4 regions of the Streptomyces doebereineriae genome follow, and region 1 is predicted to be linked to each of the others. Evidence: riboswitches for the same ligand, from Rfam matches in the RefSeq annotation. Region 1 holds a riboswitch; each other region holds the start of a gene.
The links. A riboswitch is a leader RNA that binds a small molecule or an ion and turns the genes downstream of it on or off. The one in region 1 is predicted to bind cyclic di-AMP.

Region 1 (3,289 bases):
CGGCGTCGCCACGATTATGGCGCGTGCCTTCTCCGAGGGCACCGACAAGCACTCCGCCGAGGAGTTCGCCGCCGAGTTGGAGCGCTGCGGCGCCACCCTCGACGCGCACGCGGACCACCCGGGCGTCCGCCTCAGCCTCGAAGTGCCTGTCTCGCGCCTCGCCAAGGCGCTCGGTCTGCTCGCCGACGCCCTCAGGGCGCCCGCGTTCGCGGACAGCGAGGTCGAGCGGCTCGTCCGCAACCGCCTGGACGAGATCCCGCACGAGCTGGCCAACCCGTCCCGCCGCGCCGCCAAGGAGCTCTCCCGGGAGCTCTTCCCGACCGACTCGCGCATGTCGCGCCCGCGCCAGGGCACCGAGGAGACGGTCGAGAACATCGACTCCGCGGCCGTGCGCGGCTTCTACGAGAAGCATGTGCGCCCCGCCACCGCGACCGCCGTGGTGGTCGGCGACCTCACCGGCATCGACCTGGACGCCCTGCTCGGCGACACCCTCGGTTCCTGGACCGGCTCCACGGGCCGGCCGCGGCCGGTGCCGCCGGTGACCGCCGACGACACCGGCCGGGTCGTCATCGTGGACCGCCCGGGCGCCGTCCAGACGCAGCTGCTGATCGGCCGCATCGGCGCCGACCGGCACGCACGCGTGTGGCCCGCGCAGGTGCTCGGCACGTACTGCCTCGGCGGCACCCTCACCTCCCGCTTGGACCGTGTCCTGCGCGAGGAGAAGGGCTACACCTACGGTGTGCGCTCGTTCGGGCAGGTCCTCAGGTCCGCCCCGGACGGTTCGGGCGCCGCGATGCTCGCCATCAGCGGCTCCGTCGACACCCCGAACACCGGTCCCGCCCTGGACGACCTGTGGAAGGTGCTGCGCACGCTCGCCGAAGGCGGCCTCACCGACGCCGAGCGCGATGTCGCCGTACAGAACCTCGTCGGTGTGGCGCCGCTCAAGTACGAGACCGCGGCGGCCGTGGCGAGCACGCTGGCCGACCAGGTCGAGCAGCACCTGCCGGACGACTACCAGGCGGCCCTGTACCAGCAGCTCGCCGCGACCGGCACCGTCGAGGCCACCGCGGCCGTCGTGAACGCCTTCCCGGTGGACCGGCTGGTGACGGTCCTGGTCGGCGACGCGGCCGCCATCAAGGAGCCCGTCGAGGCCCTCGGCATCGGCGAAGTCAAGGTCGTGACGGCCGAGTAGAGGCACCCGACCTCGGGGGCCCTGGTGACGCAAGCGCCACCAGGGCCCTCAGATGTCCGAATTGGGCAGGAGGTTGCCTGTCTGCCCTGTGGGATGCGCTACAAAACCCGTGATCCGTTTGGGGATTGAAAGTGGCCCCGCTTAGCGTCCTCTGGGCTGTCCGTCAGGCACTGCGCCGCGCCCGCGGCACCGGACAGTCATCGCCGAGTCCCCGCATGGCGCGAGCCAGGGGAGCCGGGGACCCACATCACGCGTCCCTGGGGTGAATCGGACGCCCGCGCGAGCCGCGAGGGAGTCCGTAGGAGACCTTCCTGCTCCGAACCCGTCAGCTAACCCGGTAGGCGAGAAGGAAGGAAAGGACCAGCCACCACATGGCGTTCACCTGCGCCACCGGGAAGCACCGTCGTCCCAGCCGCATGAAGCGCACCACCGCCCGCGCGGCGGGCGTCGCGGCCCTCGCCACCACCGGCGTCATCGGCACCATCGCCGCCCCCGCATTCGCCGCCGACAACTCCGTCGAGCAGACCGGCCTCATGCCCGTCGTCAGCGCCGGTGAGTCCCTCGCCGACCAGCTCGACGCCCAGGCCGCCGCCCAGGCGCAGGCCGCCGCGCAGAAGAAGGCGGCGGCGGAGGCCAAGCGCAAGGCCGAGGCGCGCGCCAAGGAGATACGCGAGGCCAAGGAGCGCGCAGCCCGCGAGGCCGAGCGCGAGCGCCTCAACCGCTTCGTCGTCCCGATCTCCGGCTCCTACGTCTCGACCGGCTACAAGACCGGCGGCTCCCTGTGGTCGTCCGGCAGCCACACCGGTGTCGACTTCCACGCCGCGAGCGGCACTTCCGTGCACGCGGTCGGCCGCGGCACCGTCGTGGAGGCCGGCTGGGGCGGGTCGTACGGCAACGAGATCGTGATCAGGATGGCCGACGGCACGTACACCCAGTACGGCCACCTGTCGTCCATCGGCGTCTCGGTCGGCCAGTCGGTCACCCCGGGCCAGCAGATCGGACTGTCCGGCGCGACCGGCAACGTCACCGGGCCGCACCTGCACTTCGAGGCGCGCACCACCGCCGAGTACGGCTCGGACATCGACCCCGTCGCCTACCTGCGCTCGCACGGCGTGAACGTCTGACGACCCACCGCGCGATCTCCGCGAGGCCCCGGCTCCCCCGAGCCGGGGTTTCGTCGTTTCCGCCGCCCCGTTGTCCAAAAAATATCCTCGGATTCCGGTCCGCCGTCGGAAATTCCCGTTCATTGCAATAGAGTCACTGAACACACGTCAATCGGCGACGTTTCACGGGGATTAAGACGGAGGTCGGACATGCGTATTCCGGCGCACTCGGTATGCACGGCGATCCGGGACGACATCGTCGCCGGTGTCTACGAGCGCGGCAGCCGACTCACCGAGGAACTGCTCGCCCGCCGCTACGGAGTCTCCCGTGTCCCGGTCCGGGAAGCCCTGCGCACGCTGGAGGCCGAGGGCTTCGTGGTGACGCGGCGGCACGCGGGCGCGTGCGTGGCAGAGCCGACCGAGCAGGAGGGCGCCGACCTCCTGGAGATGCGGATGCTCCTCGAGCCGCTCGGCGCCTCCCGGGCCGCCCAGCGCCGCACCGAGGCCCATCTGAAGGTGCTGCGCGGCCTGGTCCGGCTGGGCCAGGAACGGGCCAGGAGGGGCAACAGCGAGGATCTGCGCTCCCTGGGGGGCTGGTTCCACGAGACGCTCGCCCAGGCCTCCGGCAGTCCCGCGCTGACCTCGATGCTGACCCAGCTGCGGCACAAGATCGCCTGGATGTACGTCGTGGACGCGCCGGCCAACCCCGCGGAGTCCTGGGCCGAGCACGGCGCGATCGTGGACGCGGTGGCGCGCGGGGACGGCGAGCGCGCGCGGGCGATCACGGCACTGCACACCGAGCGCTCGGGCGCCGTTCACCGGCTGAGGTTCACCTCCGGGCAGGACCGCGCGGACCGTGTGAGGACCTCGCAACATCCTGTAAACGTGACAGGCCTGCAGCATTAACACGGGCGCCGTATACAAAGAGAGGGTAATTCGAAGGGGAGTATTCCTGCTGCCCGAAAAAGGGAAATGCGAAGGGCCCGCCCGGTAA
Region 2 (3,289 bases), on a different contig from region 1:
CCTTCGTTCGCCTGCTCCCGGCGCTGCTGCTCGTCGCGGGTGGGTGCTACGACTACCTCACACCGTCCCAGTTCTCCGCCGCGCCCCTCTTCACCGCCGCGCCTCTGGTCGCGGCCCCGCTCTACTCCAGGCGCGGCACCGTCCTCACCGGCCTCGCGACCGTCCTCGTCGTCCTCGCGGTCCACCTGCGGCTCGGCATCCTCCTCGAAGTCGACGCCGTCACCGAGACGGTCACCGTGGTGACGGTCGCCGTCCTCGCGGTCCTCATCAATCTCCTCGTCCGCCGCAGCAGCGAACGCCTCGCCTCCCAGCGCGAGATCGCCGAGGCCGCACAGCGGGCGGTGCTGCCCGGGCCCGCCGGGCGGATCGGCGGGTTCGACATCGCGGTGCGCTACGAGGCGGCCCAGGCGGACGCGTTCATCGGCGGGGACCTGTACGCCGTGCAGGACAGCCCGCACGGCGTACGGATGATCGTCGGGGACGTGCGCGGCAAGGGGATGGGGGCGGTGGCGGCCGTCGCGATCGTCATCGGGGCGTTCCGGGAGGCCGCCGAGCGGGAGACCACGCTGGAGGCCGTCGCCCGGCGGCTGGAGCGGGCGCTGGCGCGGGAGGCGACGCGGCGGGACAGCGTCGAGGTCTTCGAGGGGTTCACCACGGCCGTCCTCGCCGAACTCCCGCACGACGACGGGGTCGTACGGATCGTCAACCGCGGGCATCCGCCGCCCCTGCTGCTGCACACCGACGGCACGGTGCGCGCGCTGCCCGCCCAGGACCCCGCGCTGCCGCTCGGCATGGGCGACCTCGGCACCTGGCCCGACCGGGGCGAAAAGTACGGCTTCCCCGGCGGGGCCACACTGCTGCTGTATACGGACGGACTGTCCGAGGCGCGGGACCGGCAGGGGCGGTTCTACGACCCCGAGGCGCGGCTGGCCGGGCGCGCCTTCCGGGAGCCCGGCGCGCTGCTCGCCGCCCTCGTGGGGGAGGCGCGCCGGCATTCCGGTGGCTTCCTCACCGACGACCTGGCGCTGCTCGCCGTGCGACGGCCTTTGTGACGTGGGGTGAGCGGGTGAGCGCCCTCCGCATAACCACTGACGCGCAGTCAAAACCTGTGGGTTGCCTGAGGTGAGGTCAACTCGCCCGTTTTTCACCGTTCATGGGCCGTAAGTCCTGCCGGATTTCGTTAATGATCAAGCGGAACAGCTTGGAATCGGGCCCCCGGGTCTATTAACGTTCGATAACGCAGCGCGGTCGTCCCAGCCGTCACAAGAGATGGCTCCGTGCTCACGCGCCGAATTCCGCAAGGGAACCGGGGAACCACCAACTTGGGGTGAATCGCTCGTACTCCGCCGTGGCAGCACGGCGGGTATACGCGCGTAGGAGACCTTCCTGCTCCGAACCCGTCAGCTAACCCGGTAGGCGAGAAGGAAGGAAAGGAGTGCGCCCACGTGGCGAACCCGCCTGCCCCTGAGGCTCCGTTCGAGCCCGGTCAGCGCAGTACAGACACACTTGTGTACGGCGGCTACCGCGCCGACGACGAGGCCCCGCTGGGGGAGTGGAACCCCACCGCGGAGACCCTCCCCGCCGTACGTGGCCGGCATCGCGTCGCCAAGCAGCGTGGCGGAGGATTCGCCCGCAGCTCCACCGTTCTGGGCGTCGGTGTCATAGCCGCCGTCAGCGCGGGCGGGATGGCCAGCGCCAACACCGGCAAGCCGCCGGTCACGATCTCCATGCCCGACCTGCCCTCCGTGGGTTCGCTCATCTCGGACGACGCCGACTCCGCCGCGGACGACACGAGCGCCTTCAGCAGCGTCGGCGCCACCACCGCCGACACCACCAAGGGCACCTCGGACGCCGGTGAGGCACTGCGCTCGCGCATCCTGGCCCAGGCCGAGCGGCAGCAGGACCAGATCGACACCAAGGCCGCCCAGGCCGTCGCGGCCGCCGCCGAGAAGGAGGCCGACGCGGCCGCCGCCAAGGCGGAGAAGGACGCTCAGGAGAAGGCCGCCGCCGCGAAGAAGAAGGCGGAGGAGGCGGCCGCGAAGAAGGCCGAGGCCGAGCGCCTGGCCGAGCTCGCCAAGCAGTACACGCTGCCGACCTCGTCGTACACCATCACCTCGACCTTCGGTCAGGCCGGTTCGCTGTGGTCCTCCGGCTACCACACGGGCCTCGACTTCGCCGCGCCCACGGGCACGCTCATCAAGGCCATCCACAGCGGCACCATCACCGAGGCCGGCTGGGCCGGTTCCTATGGCTACCGCACGATCCTGACCCTCGACGACGGCACCGAGCTGTGGTTCTGCCACCAGTCCTCGATCAGCGTCAGCGTCGGCCAGAAGGTCAGCACCGGTGACGTCATCGGCCGCGTGGGCGCCACGGGCAACGTGACCGGCGCGCACCTGCACCTGGAGGTCCACCCGGGCGGCTCGGCCGACGGGATCGACCCGATGGCGTGGCTGCGCGGCAAGGGTCTCAACCCCTGAGGTTTACGGCGATTTAGCGCCCGTTGCGGAAGGCGGGCGTCCGCTGCTTGCGTTGACGTAGGACATGACTGCTTCTCCGCTTCGCAAGCTCGGCTCCTCCGACCTCGAGGTCTTCCCGCTCTCCCTCGGCGGCAACGTGTTCGGCTGGACGGCCGACGAGTCCCAGTCCTTCGCCGTCCTCGACGGGTACGCCGCCGCGGGCGGCAACTTCCTCGACACGGCCGACTCCTACTCGGCCTGGGTCGACGGCAACTCCGGCGGTGAGTCCGAGACCGTCATCGGCAAGTGGGTGGCGGCGCGGGGCAACCGCGACGACCTCGTCATCGCCACGAAGGTCAGCCAGCACCCCGACTTCCCCGGCCTGACCGCCACCAACATCAAGGCCGCCGCCGACGCCTCGCTGCAGCGCCTGGGCACCGACCACATCGACCTCTACTACACCCACTTCGACAAGACCGAGGTGCCGGTCGAGGAGATCATCGGCGCGCTGGACGAGCTGGTGAAGGCGGGCAAGGTGCGGGCGATCGGCGCCTCCAACATCTCCGCCGCGCGCCTCGCGGAGTCCCTGGCCTTCTCGGACCGCGAGGGCCTGGCGCGCTATGTAGCCCTGCAGCCCCAGTACAACCTGGTCTCCCGTGACACCTACGAGGGTGAGCTGCAGGCGGTGGCCGCGCGCGAGGGCCTCGCCGCCGTCCCGTACTACGCCCTCGCCTCCGGGTTCCTCACCGGCAAGTACCGCCCCGGCGCGACCGTCGACAGCCCGCGGGCCGCGGCGGGCGCCGGCAAGCACCTGGACACCGAGCGCGGGC
Region 3 (3,289 bases), on a different contig from region 1:
GGGACATCTCGCTGTACATCAACTCCCCCGGCGGCTCGTTCAGCGCGATGTCGGCGCTCTACGACACGATGCAGTACGTCAGTTGTGACGTGGAGACGACGTGCCTCGGGCAGGCCGGTTCCTCCGCGGCCGTGCTGCTGGCCGCCGGCACCCCCGGCAAGCGTTCCGTGCTGCCGGGCGCGCGGGTGGTGATCCACCAGCCCGCGCTGAGCGAGCCGGTGCAGGGGCAGGCCAGCGATCTGGCCATCCAGGCCGACGAACTGACCCGGGTGCGGGCCTGCCTGGAGGAGATGCTCGTCCGGCACACCGGGCGCAGCGCCGAGCAGGTGAGCGTGGACATCGAGCGGGACAAGATCCTGGACGCGCAGGGCGCCCTGGACTACGGCCTCGCGGACGCGATCGTCCCGAGCCGCAAGTCCTCGCGCACCACGCCGGACGCGAGGTGAGCCGTAGATGGTGCCGGACCTTCCACCGCTGCCCGCGCTCACACGCGCCGAGGGCGAGCTGATCGACCGTTATCTCGACGTGGTCGACCTGCTGGGCCGGATCAACCCGGCCCGGCGCGAGGACACCTATGGCGGACTGCGCGCGGCGCAGGCGCTGGTGAGCAGGGCGACCGAGCTGCGCGACGCGCTCGTGCTGATGCACGGCCGTGGTGAGCGCGAGCTGCACGCCGCGACGCTGGCACGAGCTCTTCGGGTTCTGGACGGAGAGCGGCGCACGTCCCGGGTCACCGTGCCCCCCGAATCCGGCAATTGACGCACCGACAGCATTTCCGGGCGTCCCGCGGTCTGACGGGACGTCCGGAGGGCCTTTGAAACGGACCAAACGACGTACCACCATTTGCAGGAGGCGCGGCTCCTTTTTCAGGACCCCCGGAGTTGCACAACGCGCGTAGTACGGGAGCGGAATGAGGAGTTCCTGTGCTGGTCCGGGGGCCTTCGGGGCCCTCGACACCCCTTCGTTCGAAGACGTGTCCACCCGAACGGGTGAGTGGTGAGTAACAACACAAACCCCCGGTTCCGTTGGGTTTTTGGGACATCCGTGCGCCAAGATCCCTGACTGACGACAAGCCCCCGCCGCAGCGGCGGGGCGGTCCGGGCGGACGCCGAGTCCTGCCGCCGCCCGGATGACCGGTCGACAGAAGTGGATCGGCAGGAGTGGAGGACCCAGGCACGACGGGTCGCCGGAACGGTCACGCCATGACCGGGCCGAGCAGCCCTTGGGGTGAAGCCGCGTCAGCGGCCGGGCAACTTCGCCAGCCCGAATCCGACAGGTCATCCTTCACAGGCGGCTGACGAAGGGTTGCGCATGACTGCGCTCAATCGTGTCCCGTCGCTGATGGTCCGGGCCGGTACGGCCTCGGCCTTCGCCATCGCCGCCGTGGGCGGCTCCGTCGTGGTCCCGGGTGTCGCAGCCGACGCCGCCGCCGCGACGCCGGCGACGAAGGCACTCAAGGTCGCGGCTTCCAAGAAGGGCTCGCCGTACAAGTACGGCGCCACGGGGCCCCGCCGCTTCGACTGCTCAGGGCTCACGCTGTACTCGTTCAAGAAGGCGGGCAAGAAGCTCCCTCGTACGGCGGCCCAGCAGTACAACAAGACCCGCCACATCGGCGCCGGCAGCCGTAAGGCCGGCGACCTGGTGTTCTTCCACTCGGGTTCGAGCGTCTACCACGTCGGCATCTACGCCGGGAAGGGAAAGATCTGGCACGCCCCGAAGACCGGGGACGTGGTGAGGCTGCAGAAGATCTGGACGAAGAGCGTCTGGTACGGCCGGGTCAAGTGACGCCCCGAGGGGGTGGTGGCGACCTGACCTCCCGCCGCCCCCTCGGGTCCCCCGGCACGCGTGACACGGGCTCAGGTGGTTACCCGTGGCGTCATGGCCGACCACCGCCCGTGCACCGCCCGCAACGAGACGCCGCTGGAGCGCGCCGACCGCAACTTCGGCGAGCTGCTCCAGGAACTGCGCGTCACCCAGACCGGGGTGCAGATCCTCTTCGCCTTCCTGCTGACCCTGGCCTTCACCCAGCGCTTCCCGTCCCTCGACACCTTCCAGCGCGCCACGTACGTCACCACGCTGCTCCTCGCGGTACTCGCGGCGGCCCTGTTCACCGCGCCCGCCGCCCTGCACCGCTCGCTCTTCCAACGCGGCGCCAAGGCCCGCATCGTGCAGGTCTCCTCCCGGCTGGCCACGGTCGGCATGGGGGTTCTGGTGCTCGCGTTCACCGGGTCGGTACTGCTCGTGGTGGACGTGACGACGGGCCGGGCCGGCGGAGTGGCCGCGGGCGCGGCGACCCTGCTGGTGTGCCTGGGCCTGTGGGGACTGCTCCCCCGGCTGGTCCGGCGGGCGGGACTCGCCGAGGAACGCAGGACGGCACAGCCGCACCCGGCGCCTCCGTCCGCGAAGCGCGAGGTGGTCAGGCCGCGAGCAGCGGCTCGGCCAGGAGCATCACCCCGAGAACCGTCAACGCGCCTGCGGTGACCCCGGCGACGGCCCGGGCCGCCCGCGGCCGGCGCAGCCACCGCCCCAGCCGGTCCACGAGCACGGCCACCGCCGGGAACCACACCAGCGCGAGAACGACCACGATCAGCGCGAGCGGCAGCGTCCCGGGCAGCGCGGAGCTTCCCTGGGGCACGAACTGCGGCAGCAGACTGAGGAAGGTGATGGGGACCTTGGGATTGAGTGCGTTGGTGACGAACCCCTGCCGCAGGGGGTGTACCGCCGCGCCGGCCTCGACGACGGTCTCCGTGCGTGTCCGCCGCAGGTCCAGCAAGGTCCGTACGCCCAGGTACAACACATAACCCCCGCCCAGCAGTTGAAGCGCCCGGAACAGCGCGGGCACGGCCGTGAGCACCGCGGCGACGCCGGCCACCGCGAGCGCCGTGTGGACCAGTAGCCCGCCCACGACGCCGAGCGCGCAGGCGACCCCGGCCCGGCGGGAGACCAGGGCGTTGCGTACGACGACGGTGAAGTCGGCGCCCGGCATGGCGACCATGCCGGCGGCGACCCCGGTGAAGGCGATGATCTGTCCGTCCATGCGGACCAGCCTGCCGCGAGAGAGCCTTCAGCAGGTATGTCGAATAACCTGGGTTTCCCTTAAGCACTCCTTTAGGCAGGCCTCGGTATGTACGACCCGGTCCGGCTCGCCGCCCTGGTCGCCGTCGCGGAGGCGGGCTCGATCACCCGGGCCGCCGAACGCCTCGGCTACACCCCGCCCGCGCTCTCCCAGCAGCTGGCCAAGCTGGAGCGGGAGGCGGGTACCGCTCTTCTCGTACGGCATCACCGCGGC
Region 4 (3,289 bases), on a different contig from region 1:
GCCGTGACAATCAGCACCTCGGTTACGGCCACGGCATCCACTACTGCCTCGGTGCCCCGCTCGCCCGCCTGGAGGGGCAGACCGCGCTCGCCACCCTCCTCACCCGTCTCCCGGACCTGCAACTCGGGGTGGATTCAGCCGATTTGCGCTGGCGTGGGGGGCTCATCATGCGTGGACTGCGTACTTTGCCCGTGGAGTTCACGCCCGTCCGGTAATCGACCGAGGGGTCCGGCCTATCCCCGCGCGGGGCCGCGTAAACATGACGCGACCTCAAGTCTGTGATCTTCACGTGATCTACGCGGCATTAACTTGTGACAAGTGATCGAACCCCTATACGTTCACGGACCAGCGCGGTGCCCTGCAACATCCGCCGCGCAGGTCCCTGCTCTCTCGGGAAAGGTCCCCTCATGCTCTCCGGGAACGGTCGTCACCGTCGCCCCCGTCAGGCTCCGGCTCTCCTCATTGCGGCCGGTGTGACGGGATCCGCCATCGCGATCCCACTGCTTGGAGCGACCGGAGCGAGCGCCGCCACCGGCACCACCTGGGACCGGGTCGCGGAGTGCGAGAGCGGCGGCTCCTGGAGCGCGAACGACGGCAACGGCTACTACGGCGGCCTCCAGATGTCCCAGGAGAACTGGGAGAAGTACGGCGGCCTCGAGTACGCCAAGACCGCGGACCTGGCCAGCCGCAACCAGCAGATAGCCGTGGCCGAGAAGCTCCTCGCGGACCAGGGCATCGCCGCATGGCCGACCTGCGGTCTGCTCAACGGTCTCAGCAAGGACTCGGGCTCGGCGGATGTCGACACGGGTCTGGAGAGCGGGACGCCCTCGGCTTCGGCCTCCGGCTCGTCGGAATCATCCGATTCGTCCGGTTCCTCCAACTCGTCGGGCTCCGAGGAGTCTTCCGGTCTGCTCGACGCGCTGGACGGCTCGTCCGCGACTCCCTCGCCGTCGGCCACCTCCTCCAGCGGCGACGCTGGTTCCGCCAAGTCGGACAAAAAGAACTCTTCGAGTTCCGAAGGTTCCGCCACGGAAGAAGCGCAGCCTTCCGACAGCTCGCCCGTGGTGAGTCCAGAAGAGGATGAAGCGGACAAGTCGTGGCAGGAGGGCAGCTCTTCGGCCCTCGTGGACGTCGGCGCCCTCGGCTCCGGCAAGCACCGGGGCGGCAGCGCCGAGGGGAGTGCGACGAAGAGCACGGCTTCCGCCACGGTCGGCCGGCACGCCGCCCGTACCTACACCGTCCAGGAGGGCGACTCCCTCGCCTCCATCGCCGACTCCCTTGGCCTCGACGGCGGATGGCGCGCCCTCTACGCCGAGAACAAGGACCGTATCGGGGCCGACCCGAGCAACATCGTCGCCGGTCAGGCGCTCGACACAGGGGTTGAATAGGGCTGAAAAGCCCAGAAAAACAGCGGGAGTTCACGTCACACTTCGCACCGAATGTCCACTTTGGTGAAAGTGTGGGATGAGTCTCAGAAGCCCTGATCGTCTTTGAAATTCCGCCGAACGCGTGTCTACGGTCGTGACCGCTCGGCAACCCGAGCCCCGTCTGTCGCAACGCCGAATCCTGCCAGCGGCCGTACGGGAACAGTCGTCGCGTCAAGCGCCGTAGGCAGGAGCGGGGGACCCAAGGTAAGCGCCGGACCCAGCAGTTCACGCTGGACCGGCTTGGGGTGAAGCCGCGCACCGCAGGGTGCGCGACCGGGCAACTCAACCGGCCCGAACCCGACAGCTCACCTCGCAGGCGTCGGTGAGGGGATCCACCATGCTGTTTTCCGGTAAGGGCAAGCACCGTCGTCCGTCCAAGGCCACCCGCGCCGCCGCGCTCGCCGGTGTCACCGGTGTCGCCATCGCCGCCCCGCTGATGGCGGCCGGCAACGCCTCCGCCGCCACCGCCTCCGAGTGGGACACCGTCGCCCAGTGCGAGTCCGGCGGCAACTGGTCCATCAACACCGGCAACGGCTACTACGGCGGTCTCCAGTTCTCGGCCTCCACCTGGGCCGCGTACGGCGGCACGCAGTACGCCGCGCAGGCCAACCAGGCCAGCAAGTCCCAGCAGATCGCCGTCGCCGAGAAGGTCCTCGCCTCGCAGGGCAAGGGTGCCTGGCCGGTCTGCGGCACGGGCCTGTCCAGCGCCACCTACAGCGGCGGCAGCAGCTCGTCCTCCTCCAACAGCTCCTCGAACACGAGCAGCCGTTCGACCGAGGAGCAGAGCGCCTCCCGTTCGACCGACCGCCCGGCGGCCAAGAAGACCGTCACCACCCCGACCGGCAAGAAGGTCAAGAAGGGCGACGGCGAGTACAAGGTCGTCAAGGGTGACACCCTCAGCTCGATCGCCGAGAAGCACCAGGTCAAGGGCGGCTGGCAGAAGCTGTTCAAGCTGAACAAGGACATCATCACCGACGCCGACTTCATCTACCCGGGTCAGCAGCTGCACCTGAAGTAAGACCCAGCCGAACCACAGCGCCCTCACATCCGTGTCCTTCATGATGAAGGCCTCGTGAGGGTCCCCCCCCGTCCCCACGGGCTCCCCGCTCCGGTGCGTGTTCCCCCGTACGCACCGGAGCGGGGTTTTTCATGCGCCGCTGCCGGGACGTCTTTGTTCAGTTCAGAAACAATTTACTCTCGGTTCTGTCCACGGGGCGGTCCACACGGTGGCCGATCCACCGGAGCCGGTTAGGCTCGGTCTCGCAGAACCCACCGCGGTCCCGGCGGACCGTGTCACACCCCAAGAAGGAGATGCTCGTGCCGTCCATCGACGTCGTCGTAGCCCGGGAAATCCTGGACTCCCGAGGCAACCCCACGGTCGAGGTCGAGGTCGGCCTCGACGACGGCAGCACGGGTCGTGCCGCCGTTCCGTCCGGCGCCTCCACGGGTGCCTTCGAGGCCATCGAGCTCCGCGACGGTGACCCCAACCGCTACCAGGGCAAGGGTGTCGAGAAGGCCGTCCTCGCCGTCATCGAGCAAATCGGCCCGGAGCTCGTCGGCTACGACGCCACCGAGCAGCGCCTGATCGACCAGGCCATGTTCGACCTGGACGCCACCGACAACAAGGGCTCGCTCGGCGCCAACGCCATCCTCGGCGTCTCCCTCGCCGTCGCCCACGCCGCCTCCGAGGCCAGCGACCTCCCGCTCTTCCGCTACCTGGGCGGCCCGAACGCGCACCTGCTGCCGGTGCCGATGATGAACATCCTGAACGGCGGCTCGCACGCCGACTCCAACGTGGACATCCAGGAGTTCATGATCGCCCCGATCGGCGCGGAGTCCTTCTCCGAGGCGCTGCGCTGGGG

Region 2: linked by a shared signal. The riboswitch ahead of RNB18_RS48025 (M23 family metallopeptidase) and the one ahead of RNB18_RS19050 (M23 family metallopeptidase) in region 1 are both predicted to bind cyclic di-AMP.
Region 3: linked by a shared signal. The riboswitch ahead of RNB18_RS41900 (C40 family peptidase) and the one ahead of RNB18_RS19050 (M23 family metallopeptidase) in region 1 are both predicted to bind cyclic di-AMP.
Region 4: linked by a shared signal. The riboswitch ahead of RNB18_RS48745 (transglycosylase family protein) and the one ahead of RNB18_RS19050 (M23 family metallopeptidase) in region 1 are both predicted to bind cyclic di-AMP.

Annotation. Positions count from the first base shown of each region.
Region 1 is NZ_JAVREZ010000006.1:73,520-76,808, forward strand. Features, by position in the region: gene RNB18_RS19045 (M16 family metallopeptidase) at 1-1,192, shown strand, start outside; cyclic di-AMP (ydaO/yuaA leader) riboswitch at 1,384-1,550, shown strand; gene RNB18_RS19050 (M23 family metallopeptidase) at 1,564-2,316, shown strand; gene RNB18_RS19055 (GntR family transcriptional regulator) at 2,506-3,201, shown strand.
Region 2 is NZ_JAVREZ010000032.1:66,954-70,242, forward strand. Features, by position in the region: gene RNB18_RS48020 (PP2C family protein-serine/threonine phosphatase) at 1-1,052, shown strand, start outside; cyclic di-AMP (ydaO/yuaA leader) riboswitch at 1,277-1,434, shown strand; gene RNB18_RS48025 (M23 family metallopeptidase) at 1,446-2,480, shown strand; gene RNB18_RS48030 (aldo/keto reductase) at 2,545-3,289, shown strand, end outside.
Region 3 is NZ_JAVREZ010000022.1:59,452-62,740, forward strand. Features, by position in the region: gene RNB18_RS41890 (ATP-dependent Clp protease proteolytic subunit) at 1-446, shown strand, start outside; gene RNB18_RS41895 (hypothetical protein) at 454-759, shown strand; cyclic di-AMP (ydaO/yuaA leader) riboswitch at 1,175-1,308, shown strand; gene RNB18_RS41900 (C40 family peptidase) at 1,312-1,785, shown strand; gene RNB18_RS41905 (DUF6328 family protein) at 1,879-2,481, shown strand; gene RNB18_RS41910 (LysE family translocator) at 2,417-3,037, opposite strand; gene RNB18_RS41915 (LysR family transcriptional regulator) at 3,125-3,289, shown strand, end outside.
Region 4 is NZ_JAVREZ010000035.1:11,657-14,945, reverse strand. Features, by position in the region: gene RNB18_RS48755 (cytochrome P450 family protein) at 1-215, shown strand, start outside; gene RNB18_RS48750 (transglycosylase family protein) at 408-1,388, shown strand; cyclic di-AMP (ydaO/yuaA leader) riboswitch at 1,594-1,761, shown strand; gene RNB18_RS48745 (transglycosylase family protein) at 1,765-2,445, shown strand; gene eno (phosphopyruvate hydratase) at 2,739-3,289, shown strand, end outside.